DNA from 2 places in the Streptomyces sp. NBC_00829 genome. Region 2 is predicted to be linked to the other one. Evidence: riboswitches for the same ligand, from Rfam matches in the RefSeq annotation. Region 2 holds a riboswitch; the other holds the start of a gene.

Region 1 (5,387 bases), 1.9 Mb from region 2:
AGCGGCGACGCCCCGAGCACGGCCGCGGCCTCGCGCAGCCTGCCGTCGACCGCGCGCAGCACGGGCAGCATGATCCGTACGACGAAGGGGACGCCGACGAGCGCCTGCGCCAGCGGTACGAGGATCCACGAGGTGCGCAGATCGAGCGGCGGCTCGTCGAGCGTGATCAGGAAGCCGAAGCCGACGGTCACCGCGGAGACGCCGAGGGGCAGCATCAGCAGCCCGTCGAAGCCGCGGAGGAGCCGGCCCGCACGCCGGGTGAGTGCGGCTGCCGCGAGCCCGCCTACGGCGAGCGCGATGGCGGTCGCGGCCAGTGCGTACTGCAGCGAGTTCCAGACCGCCTCGATCGGCGGGACGAGGAACGTGCCGCCCGCCGCGTCGGTGGAGGCGAGGGCCCGGTAGTAGGCGAACCCGTACCCGTCGGGCCCGTCGAAGGACCGCTCGACCAGCACGCCGAGCGGCACGAGCACCAGCACCAGGATCGTCGTGAGTACTCCGCCGAGCAGCGCCCACTGTCCGGCGCCGCGTGGCCTGCGGGCGGTCTGCGCTGGGTCGACCAGCTTCAGCGTGGCTTCCCGCTTCCGTACGGTCCGCGCGTGCACGGCCAGGATCGCGCCGACCGCGGCGAACTGCACCAGGGTGAGTACGGCGGCGGTGGACAGATCCAGCAGCTGGGCCGTCTGCCGGTAGATCTCCACCTCAAGCGTGGAGAACGTCGGGCCGCCGAGGATCTGGACGACGCCGAAGGAGGTGAAGGTGAAAAGGAAGACCATCAGGGCGGCGGCGGCGACGGCAGGACCGAGCGCCGGCAGTGTCACCCGCCGCCAAGCCCCGAACCGCCCTGCGCCCAGTACCCGGGCCGCCTCCTCCTGGCGCGGGTCGAGCTGCGACCACAGTCCGCCCACGGTGCGTACGACGACGGCGTAGTTGAAGAAGACGTGCGCGAGCAGGATCGCCCACACCGTGGTGTCGAGCCGGACGCCCCACACCTCGTCCAGCAGCCCGCCGCGGCCGAGGAGCGCGAGGAACGCGGTGCCGACGACGACGGTCGGCAGGACGAACGGAACCGTGACCACCGCCCGCAGCAGCCGCTTGCCGGGGAAGGAGAAACGGGCGAAGACATACGCCCCCGGCAGGGCGACGAGCAGGGTGAGCGCGGTCGAGGCGAGCGCCTGCCAGGTGGTGAACCAGAGCACGTGCTGGATGTCGGGGCGGCTCAGCACCTCGCCGATCCGCCCGAACTGCCACACCCTGTCGGTGTGGAGTCCTCGGCCGATGATCGCGACGACGGGATAGGCGAAGAAGACCGCGAAGAACGCGACGGGCCCGGCCATCAGTCCGAGCCGCGCCGCGCTCCCGCGGAAGGAGGTGGTTACTTCACTACGAGCGAGGACCACGACTGGACCCACTGCTCACGATTCTTGGCGATCGTGTCGGGTGCGACCGTTTCCGGCTTGTCGACGACCGCGCCGAACCGGGTGAACGCCTCGGGCAGCTTCGCGCCCTTGACCACCGGGTTGACGAACATGTTCAGCGGCATGTCCTCCTGGAACTGCTTGGAGATCAGGAAGTCGATCAGGGCCTTGCCGCCCTTCTCGTTCTTCGCTCCCTTCAGCAGTCCCGCGAACTCCGTCTGACGGAAGCAGGTCCCGGTCGCGACACCTGTGGGCGCCTGGGACGGCTGAGGGCTGGCGAAGATGACCTCGGCCGGCGGGCTGGAGGCGTACGAGACGACCAGCGGCCGGTCCGCCTTGGCCTTCCTTCCTCCGGCGGAACCGGAGAACTCCTCGTTGTACGCCTGCTCCCAGCCGTCGACGACCTTGACGCCGTTGTTCTTCAGCTTCTTCCAGTAGTCCTGCCAGCCCTGCTCGCCGTACTTGCCGATGCTGCCGAGGAGGAAGCCGAGGCCGGGCGAGGACGTGGCCGCGTTCTCTGTGACCAGGAGGTTCTTGTACTGCGGCTTGATGAGGTCGTCGAAGGACCGCGGCGGGGCGATCTTCTTGTCGGCGAAGTACTTCTTGTCGTAGTTGACGCAGATGTCGCCGGTGTCGACGGGCGTGACGCGGTGCTCGCCCTTGTCGAGCTGCACGTCGTCCGGCACCTGGGCCAGGCCCTTGGCCTCGTACGGAGTGAAGAGACCGTTGTCGAGGGCGCGGGAGAGGAGGGTGTTGTCGACACCGAAGAAGACATCGCCCTGGGGGGAGCCCTTGGTGAGGATCTCCTTGTTCAGGGCCGCGCCCGCGTCACCGCTCTTCAGTACCTTGACCGTGTAGCCGGTCTCCTTCGTGAACTGCTTCAGCACGGCCGGAGAGGCGACGAACGAGTCATGGCTGACCAGCGTCACGGTCTTGGACGTCCGGCCGCTGTCGGCGCTGTCCTTGGACTCCCCGCCGCAGGCGGCGAGCGTGGACACGCCAAGGGCGGCGGCGACGGCGGTGACCGCCAACTTCTGGGTGGTGCTCACTGAGATTCCTCCTGGAGTGACCAGGAAGAGACGCGGCCCTGCTCACAAGGTGAGCAGGGCGCAACAGCTTGAGTGATGACCGAACTTCCTACCCAGAATGACCTGGGCAAGGTTCAGAGGGTCTGCGACCTGACGGTGTCGCACTCTCAGCGCTGTGGCGCTCCCCTGTCGGAATATGCAAATGTTCGAACCCAGACTACCGCTCGGACGCCGCGAGCTGACCGCACGCTCCGTCGATCTCCTGGCCACGGGTGTCCCGGACGGTCACCGGCACTCCGTGGGCCGCGATCGCCTCCACGAACGCCTTCTCGTCTTCCGGACGGGAGGCGGTCCACTTCGACCCGGGCGTCGGGTTCAGCGGGATCAGGTTCACATGGACGCGCTTGCCCTTGAGCAGCCGGCCGAGCAGGTCGCCCCGCCACCCCTGGTCGTTGATGTCCCTGATCAGGGCGTACTCGATGGAAATACGGCGGCCGGACTTCTCGGCGTACTCCCAGGCGGCGTCGAGGACCTCGCGGACCTTCCAGCGCGTGTTGACCGGGACCAGGGTGTCGCGGAGCTCGTCGTCGGGGGCGTGCAGCGAGACGGCGAGACGGCATTTGAAGCCCTCGTCGGCGAAGCGGTGCATCGCGGGCACCAGACCGACGGTCGAGACGGTGATCCCGCGCTGCGAAAGGCCGAGCCCGTCCGGCTCGGGGTCGGTGAGCCGGCGGATCGAGCCGACGACCCGCTTGTAGTTGGCGAGCGGCTCGCCCATGCCCATGAAGACGATGTTGGACAGCCGCGCGGGCCCGCCCGGCACCTCGCCGTCACGCAGGGCGCGCATGCCGTCGACGATCTGGTGCACGATCTCGGCGGTCGACAGATTACGGTCGAGCCCGGCCTGGCCGGTGGCGCAGAAGGGGCAGTTCATCCCGCAGCCGGCCTGCGACGAGATGCACATGGTCACCCGGTCCGGGTAACGCATCAGGACAGATTCGACAAGCGTCCCGTCGTGCAGCCGCCACAGGGTCTTGCGGGTGGTGTCGTCGTCACAGGAGATGTGCCGGACGACGGACATCAGATCGGGCAGCAGCTCGGCGGCGAGCTTCTCGCGCGCGGCGGCCGGAATGTCCGTCCACTGGGCGGGGTCGTGGGCGTACCGCGCGAAGTAGTGCTGCGAGAGCTGCTTGGCGCGAAACGGCTTCTCTCCGATCGCGGCGACGGCGTCCTTGCGCTCGGCGGGCGTGAGGTCGGCGAGATGCCGCGGGGGCTTCTTGGCTCCGCGGGGCGCGACGAAAGTGAGTTCTCCGGGCTTGGGCATGGTGGTACCAGTGTCGCAGAAGGATTCTCGTGGCCTGGGGCGCAGGACCTCTGTGGTGGTCGTTGGTGGTCGTTGTGGGCCGTCCCCGGTCGCCCCGGGACGGCCCACAGACGGCCCGGTATCGCCCCTCTGACCTTGTCGGATGCTCGCCGGATCCGGCCGCAAGGGCCCAAAATCTGGCCTCCTGAGACGAACAGCACCCCCGCGCCGACCAGCTCAGGGGACGATTTCCCTGTCTCGCTCCATCGACAGGGGAGGACACGTGGGCTACCAGGTCAAGTGCGGATCGACCAAGACCACGACAGGGAAGCCGTGCAAGAACCCGGCAATGATCGGCTACTCCCGATGCCAGAAACACCGAGGGGACTGGACGCCCCGGCAACAGCGGAAGACCAAGAAGCGCTGAACCTCGGTCTCCTGCACGGTGACGTTTGGGTACTACGTGAGCCCCAGGCCGAGGGCCCGGGGCTCATCCTTCGAGAGTCGTGACGACGGGCACCACCCACTCAGTGGTGGCTGTGTTCCGGGACGATGCGGCACGTGAACCCCTCCGCGCGGAGCCGCTGGTATGCGGCAGTCACAGGGGCCGGAACCTCTTGATTGATCATGAAGCCCTGCTTCGGGTAAACGAGCAGGCGCTGCTGAGCCCCGACGAGCATGTCCACTACGAGCCGAGCGTCCCCAAGCGAGTCCACGTACTCCGCAAGGGTCATCGGCGCGGACGCGCTGACGATCTCGACTTCGGGCCAGAGCTTCCGGGCGGTCACGTAGGCCCGCCGCTCCTCATACGGCTTGCTGACGAGGAGGACGGACGAGACGTCGATGCCCCGCTCCGCGAGCAGCGCGCGCGAGAAGCGAATGCTCTCCCCCCTGTTCCGCGCGTTCGGCTCGACAAGGATCGCCGACGTCGGCACACCCAGTTCCAGGGCCCGCCCGCTCCCGGTAGTGCTCGGCTTCCCCGCGGGGCATCCGTTCGCGCGTCGTACGGCTCGTGGCGCCCGTGAAGACGACGAGCGGCATCATGCCGCGCCGGTACAGGTCGACCGCCACGTCGGCTACACCGAGGTCGTGGCTGCCGAGTCCGATGCCCACCGAGCAGCGGCGCGGCTCGTGGTGCATCAGCTGGAATCCCAGAGGCGCTGCGCATCGGACCACGACTGAACCGAGATCACTGGGCACCCCCGTTCCCCGAGACGGGGACCTTGAAGTCGTACGCCCACGCGAAGCGAGTGGCCGCGTGGATGCCGATGGCGAACTCCACAACGGTCCCGTCGGCCGTGTACGTGGTGCGGTGAAGTTCCACCACCCACTCTCCGGCGCCAGCTGGAGCAGCGCCACCTCCTCGGGCGTGGCCACCCGCGCGAACAGTTCCTCACGCATGTGGTCGATCTCGAATCCAGCGTCGTAGAGAACGCGGAAGCCACGGCCCCGGCCGGCGGGCCCCGGCGTCGGGTTGACCAAGCGCGTCCCCTCGACATGCTCAGGCCGGTAGTAGCTGGTCAGGGTGTGCGTCGGCTGGTCACCCTCCTTCACCAGTCGGGCCCGCGCGTACACCTCGGACCCTTCTGGCAGACCGTGAGCAGCAGCCACCAGGGCCGTAGCGGGCACGCGGCTGACACT
Region 2 (5,387 bases):
GGGCGACTGGCGCTGGGCAGTGCCTTGCAGAATCGTCGCAGCAGGCTCGAGGACTCGCTCGCCCACTGGCGGGACGCGATTGGTGTCCCGGTGTACTTCGCGGTCTACCGCGAGGGGGAGATCGACCTGGTCGCCGTCGCGGACACCCCCTATGCGCCCGCCGTCGAGGAGTGGGCCGACTTCCGTGAGACCGGACATGCCCATGCGATCGGCCAGTGTCTGCTGAGCCAGCTCGACGGTCAGGCCCGCCGCGATCATCTCGACCGCCATCCGGTGCAGCCGGTCACTCCCTATTCCGTGCGTGATCGCCGCTCACTTCTGCAACGGCTCTCTTCCATCGAGCGCATGCAACCGGTCGTCGAGCGACAGGAATATGCGCTCGGCACGGTCTGTGCCGCCATCCCGATCACGGCCGGATCCGGAGCGGCCACGATGGCCATTTCTCTCCCGCTTCACCAGGAAGAACGGTTGCTTCCCGCAGTCGAACAGCTACGCAATGGAATGGGCGGGCTGCTCGGCTCCCTCGCGTTCTCTATCAGTATCTGAAAAATCACTCCTTGTGATCTGCTGGTGCTTACTGGACCATTGCGTCAAGAGGGCCATGAGGGATCATTCCTGGCCGTTTTGATCCGAGTGCTTTGTTCATTGCTTGATCCATTGCGGGGTAGACGATGCGCGAGTCGGTCCAGGCCGAGGTCCTGATGAGTTTCCTTGTCTCCGAGGAGCTCTCATTCCGGATCCCGGTGGAGCTCGGGTACGAGACGAAGGATCCGTTCGCCGTGCGGATGACCTTCCATCTGCCCGGGGACGCCCCGGTGACCTGGACTTTCGGGCGGGAGCTGCTGCTGGACGGCGTCAACGCACCGACCGGGGACGGCGATGTGCACATCGCGCCCACCCAGCCCGACGAGCTCGGTGATGTGCACATCCGGCTGCAGGTCGGCTCGGACCGTGCGCTGTTCCGGGTGAGCGCGGCGCCCGTCGTGGCCTTCCTCGACCGCACGGACAAGCTGGTGCCGCTCGGCCAGGAGCGTACGCTCGGTGACTTCGAGTGCAGTCTCGAGGAAGCCCTCGGCCGCATCCTCGCCGAGGAGAACGCAGGCTGAGCCCGAGCGCCGTCCAGGCCGTCGCCGAGCGCCGGTTGAGCTCGCCGAGCGCCGTCTCAGCGCCGGGCCCCTCCCCTACTTCTTGCGGCGTCGGCCCTTGCCGCTCCGTGCGGCAGTCGTGCCGGCCGCGGCCGGCGGCCCCTGCCGGTCGGCGGAGACCACCACCGCCGCGAGGGCGGTCGTCAACGGCACCGAGGCGACCAGCCCGATCGACCCGATCAAGGTCCGTACGATTTCCTCCGCCACCAGCTCGCTGGTGGCCACCGTCCCGACACTGCTCTGGGCCACCGAGAAGAGCAGCAGCAGGGGCAACGCGGCACCCGCGTATGCCAGGACGAGGGTGTTCACGACGGACGCGATGTGGTCGCGGCCGATCCTGATGCCGGCCCGGTAGAGCGACTTGCGGCCCATGCCGGGATCCGCCTGGTGCAGTTCCCAGACCGCCGAGGTCTGGGTGACCGTCACATCGTCGAGCACGCCGAGCGAGCCGATGATGACGCTCGCCAGCAGCAGACCGCTCAGATCGATGCTCGGATACAGGCCGTGGATCAGGCCGGTGTTGTCGTCGGTGTTGCCGGACAGACTCGCCCAGCCGACGAAGAGGGAGCCGAGCAGCCCGATCAGCAGCAGCGAGATCAGTGTGCCGAGCACGGCGACCGAGGTGCGCGCGGTGAGCCCGTGGCAGAGATAGAGGGCGATCAGCATGATCGCGCTCGCGCCGACGACGGCGACGATCAGCGGATTGGAGCCTTCCAGGATCGCGGGCAGGATGAACAGGGTCAGTACGGCGAACGAGGCGGCGAGCGCGATCAGCGCCATCACGCCCCGCATCCGCCCCACCACCACCACAGTGAGCGCGAAGATCCCGGCCAGCAGCACCAAGGGGAACTTCCGGTCGACATCGGTCACGGAGTACTGGAGATCGCGGGGCGCGTCGGGGGCGTACGCCACCACCACACCCTGGCCGGCCGTCAACTGCCGTGGTGCGTCAGGCTGGACGATCTCGACGAACGTGCGGCCCTTGTCCTTGCCGGTGGTGACCTCGACCGTCGCCTTCCCGCACTTGCCCTGCTGGGAGTTGACCGCCTCGCGCCCCTCAGTGGTGGAGGTGTCGCCGGTCGGCGGGACCTGTGCGGCGTTCACGTCCTTGCAGTCGACCTTGTCGACCCGTACGACCTTGCCCTGCTCAGTCTGCCGGTCGAAGCCGACGCCGGTGCGCTCATGGCCGGGGGCGCCGCCCGGCCACAGGACGACGAGACCCACGACGACGGCGGTGGCGAAAGGAATCAGCACCGCGGCGATGACCTTGCGCAGGTGCCGAGAGACGGGCGCGGCGGGCCCATGGCTGTGCGAGTGGCCATGGGGCTCGGGCGTCGGCGGCGAGGAGGTCGGCGGTGAGGTCACCGACAGATCATCGCAACAACGAGAGGGGCGCACTGTTCAGCACGCCAGAAATGACGCTAGCGTGGTGGCACCTTTGCACACGCGGGAGCTCGGAGCACCGGGCTGAGAGGGCGCTGAAATCCGTACGAACGGTACGGAAGCGGCTGCGCCGACCGCCGAACCTGTTACCGGGTAATGCCGGCGTAGGGAGTAGGTCTCATGACCGTTCAGGACGCACGCACGCCTGCCTCCAGCACTGAGGAGAGCGGGAAGTCCATCGGCTGGCACAAGGGATACGTCGAGGGTTCGCGCCCCGACCTCCGTGTGCCGGTCCGCCAGGTGCACCTCACCAACGGCAAGGACGTGACGTTGTACGACACGTCCGGTCCCTACACCGACCCGAACGTCGAGACCGATGTCCGCCGGGGCCTGTCACCGCTGCGGGAGAACTGGATCATCGGTCGGGGCGACACCGACGAGTACGCGGGCAGGCCCGTCCGACCCGAGGACGATGGCATCAAGCACACCGCGCCGAGGGGTGGTCTGCGCAACCTCGACGCGGTCTTCCCGGGCCGTCCGCGCCAGCCCCGCCGGGGCCGGGACGGAGTCGCGGTGACGCAGCTGGCGTATGCCCGCCGCGGCGAGATCACACCGGAGATGGAGTACGTCGCGATCCGCGAGAACGTCTCCCCCGAGGTCGTGCGTGAGGAGATCGCGGCGGGGCGGGCCGTGCTGCCGGCCAACGTCAACCACCCGGAGATCGAGCCGATGATCATCGGTAAGCGATTCCTGGTGAAGGTCAACGCCAACATCGGCAACTCCGCGGTCACCTCCTCGATCGAGGAGGAGGTCGAGAAGATGACCTGGGCGACGCGCTGGGGCGCGGACACCGTCATGGATCTCTCCACCGGCCGCAACATCCACACCACCCGCGAGTGGGTGCTCCGCAATTCCCCCGTGCCGATCGGTACCGTGCCGCTCTACCAGGCGCTGGAGAAGGTCGACGGCAAGGCCGAGGACCTGACCTGGGAGATCTACAAGGACACGGTCATCGAGCAGGCCGAGCAGGGCGTCGACTACATGACGGTGCACGCCGGCGTACGGCTGCCCTACGTCCCGTTGACCGCCAACCGCAAGACCGGCATCGTCTCGCGCGGTGGCTCGATCATGGCGGCGTGGTGCCTGGCACACCACAAGGAGTCGTTCCTCTACGAGAACTTCGAGGAGCTCTGCGAGATCCTCGCCGCGTACGACGTGACGTACTCCCTCGGTGACGGTCTGCGGCCCGGCTCGATCGCGGACGCCAACGACGAGGCGCAGTTCGCCGAGTTGCGCACGCTGGGCGAACTGAACTCGATCGCCAAGCGTTTGAATGTGCAGACGATGATCGAGGGTCCCGGTCACGTCCCGATGCACAAGATCAAGGAGAACATCGACCTCCAGCAGGAGATCTGCGAGGAGGCACCCTTCTATACGCTCGGCCCGCTCACGACGGACGTGGCCCCGGCGTACGACCACATCACCTCCGGTATCGGGGCGGCGATGATCGCCTGGTGGGGCACCGCGATGCTCTGCTACGTCACGCCCAAGGAGCACTTGGGCCTGCCCAACCGTGACGACGTCAAGACGGGCGTCATCACCTACAAGATCGCGGCCCATGCGGCGGACCTGGCCAAGGGCCACCCGGGTGCCCAGGAATGGGACGACGCGCTGTCCGACGCCCGGTTCGAGTTCCGGTGGGAGGACCAGTTCAATCTGGCCCTCGACCCGGACACGGCCCGGGAGTTCCACGACGAGACGCTGCCCGCGGAGCCGGCGAAGACCGCGCATTTCTGCTCGATGTGCGGCCCGAAGTTCTGCAGCATGAAGATCAGTAGAAGCATCGCGGAACAGTTCGGCTCCGATGAGCCGCTGACCAGCGTCGATGACGCAAGGGCCGGGATGATGGCCAAGTCTGCCGAGTTCGCGGCCCGGGGCAACCGGCTGTACCTGCCGATTGCTGACTGATCTTCCGGCGTCTCAGCCTCCCCTGTCGCACAGGGGGCCTCGAAGTAAGGGGTGTCGCCTCCTGGGCGGCACCCCTTTCGAGTTGGCCCGTACGGCATGTGTTGCTGTCGTTGTGGGATTCCGACGGTGACTTGCGCCACTCGGACGCATTGCGCGCGGGGGGTCGTGCCTGCCCGAGAAGCCGGACAGTGTACGGCCTCAGCAATTCTCCAGCCGGAGCACCATGACCGACGCCGCGAAGTTGAAGCAAAATGGTTACCGGATAGCCTGACGGAGCCGTACCGGCGGTATTTGCTGCCGGGACCGAAGCGGTTCGGAACTGTACCGAAGGATTGTGCTCGGTCGGAGGTTTTTCGGTTTCCACACCGGTCCCTCGTCTGTTGAGGTTGAAGCAACTCCATAGGACCCGCGGAACCCTTGGAAGTGCCCGCAAATCTCAACGAAGGGATACCAACATGAGTTCTGACTACGATCAGCCCTCGTCGACCCCCGCCTTGCACCGGCGCCCTGGCGCAAGCTCAAGCCGGCTGCGGCTCGCGCTGGCCGGCGGTGCCGCCCTCGCGTTCCTGGGCAGCGGCGCTGCCTTCGCCGCAGGCCAGGCCACGACGCACCACACCGGCGCACAGACACAGCACACGCAGGAGGAATCCGGCAACGGCTCGGACGACCTGCGCGCGGCCGGCGTCAAGGCGCTCGGCGTCGATAGCGTCGACCCCCTTGCGCGTTGGGACCACCGGGATGACCGCGTATGGGATTGGTAAGGAGGCTGCCCTCAGCTGAAAACGGGTAGCGGCGCCCCTCGCAGCCCGGTTGGTTCGTGAGGGGCGCTTTGTCGTGTGCCACGGCTGCCGCGGTGGCTGTGTCCCGATGCGCACCCCCATCTCCAGGTAA

The links. Region 2 has a riboswitch for thiamine pyrophosphate ahead of thiC (phosphomethylpyrimidine synthase ThiC). Riboswitches for the same ligand answer to the same signal wherever they lie in the genome.
Region 1: it holds a riboswitch for thiamine pyrophosphate, as region 2 does, so the genes downstream of both, OG293_RS08790 (thiamine ABC transporter substrate binding subunit) here and thiC (phosphomethylpyrimidine synthase ThiC) in region 2, are expected to answer to the same signal.

The regions. Positions count from the first base shown of each region.
Region 1 is NZ_CP108867.1:2,163,355-2,168,741, forward strand. It holds gene OG293_RS08785 (ABC transporter permease) at 1-1,334, opposite strand, end outside; gene OG293_RS08790 (thiamine ABC transporter substrate binding subunit) at 1,373-2,464, opposite strand; TPP riboswitch at 2,532-2,641, opposite strand; gene rlmN (23S rRNA (adenine(2503)-C(2))-methyltransferase RlmN) at 2,661-3,767, opposite strand; partial or broken gene OG293_RS08800 (YdcF family protein) at 4,274-4,939, opposite strand; partial or broken gene OG293_RS08805 (UTRA domain-containing protein) at 4,936-5,387, opposite strand.
Region 2 is NZ_CP108867.1:4,064,962-4,070,348, forward strand. It holds gene OG293_RS17730 (IclR family transcriptional regulator) at 1-546, shown strand, start outside; gene OG293_RS17735 (SsgA family sporulation/cell division regulator) at 672-1,106, shown strand; gene OG293_RS17740 (YibE/F family protein) at 1,182-2,510, opposite strand; TPP riboswitch at 2,582-2,716, shown strand; gene thiC (phosphomethylpyrimidine synthase ThiC) at 2,709-4,496, shown strand; gene OG293_RS17750 (hypothetical protein) at 4,952-5,257, shown strand.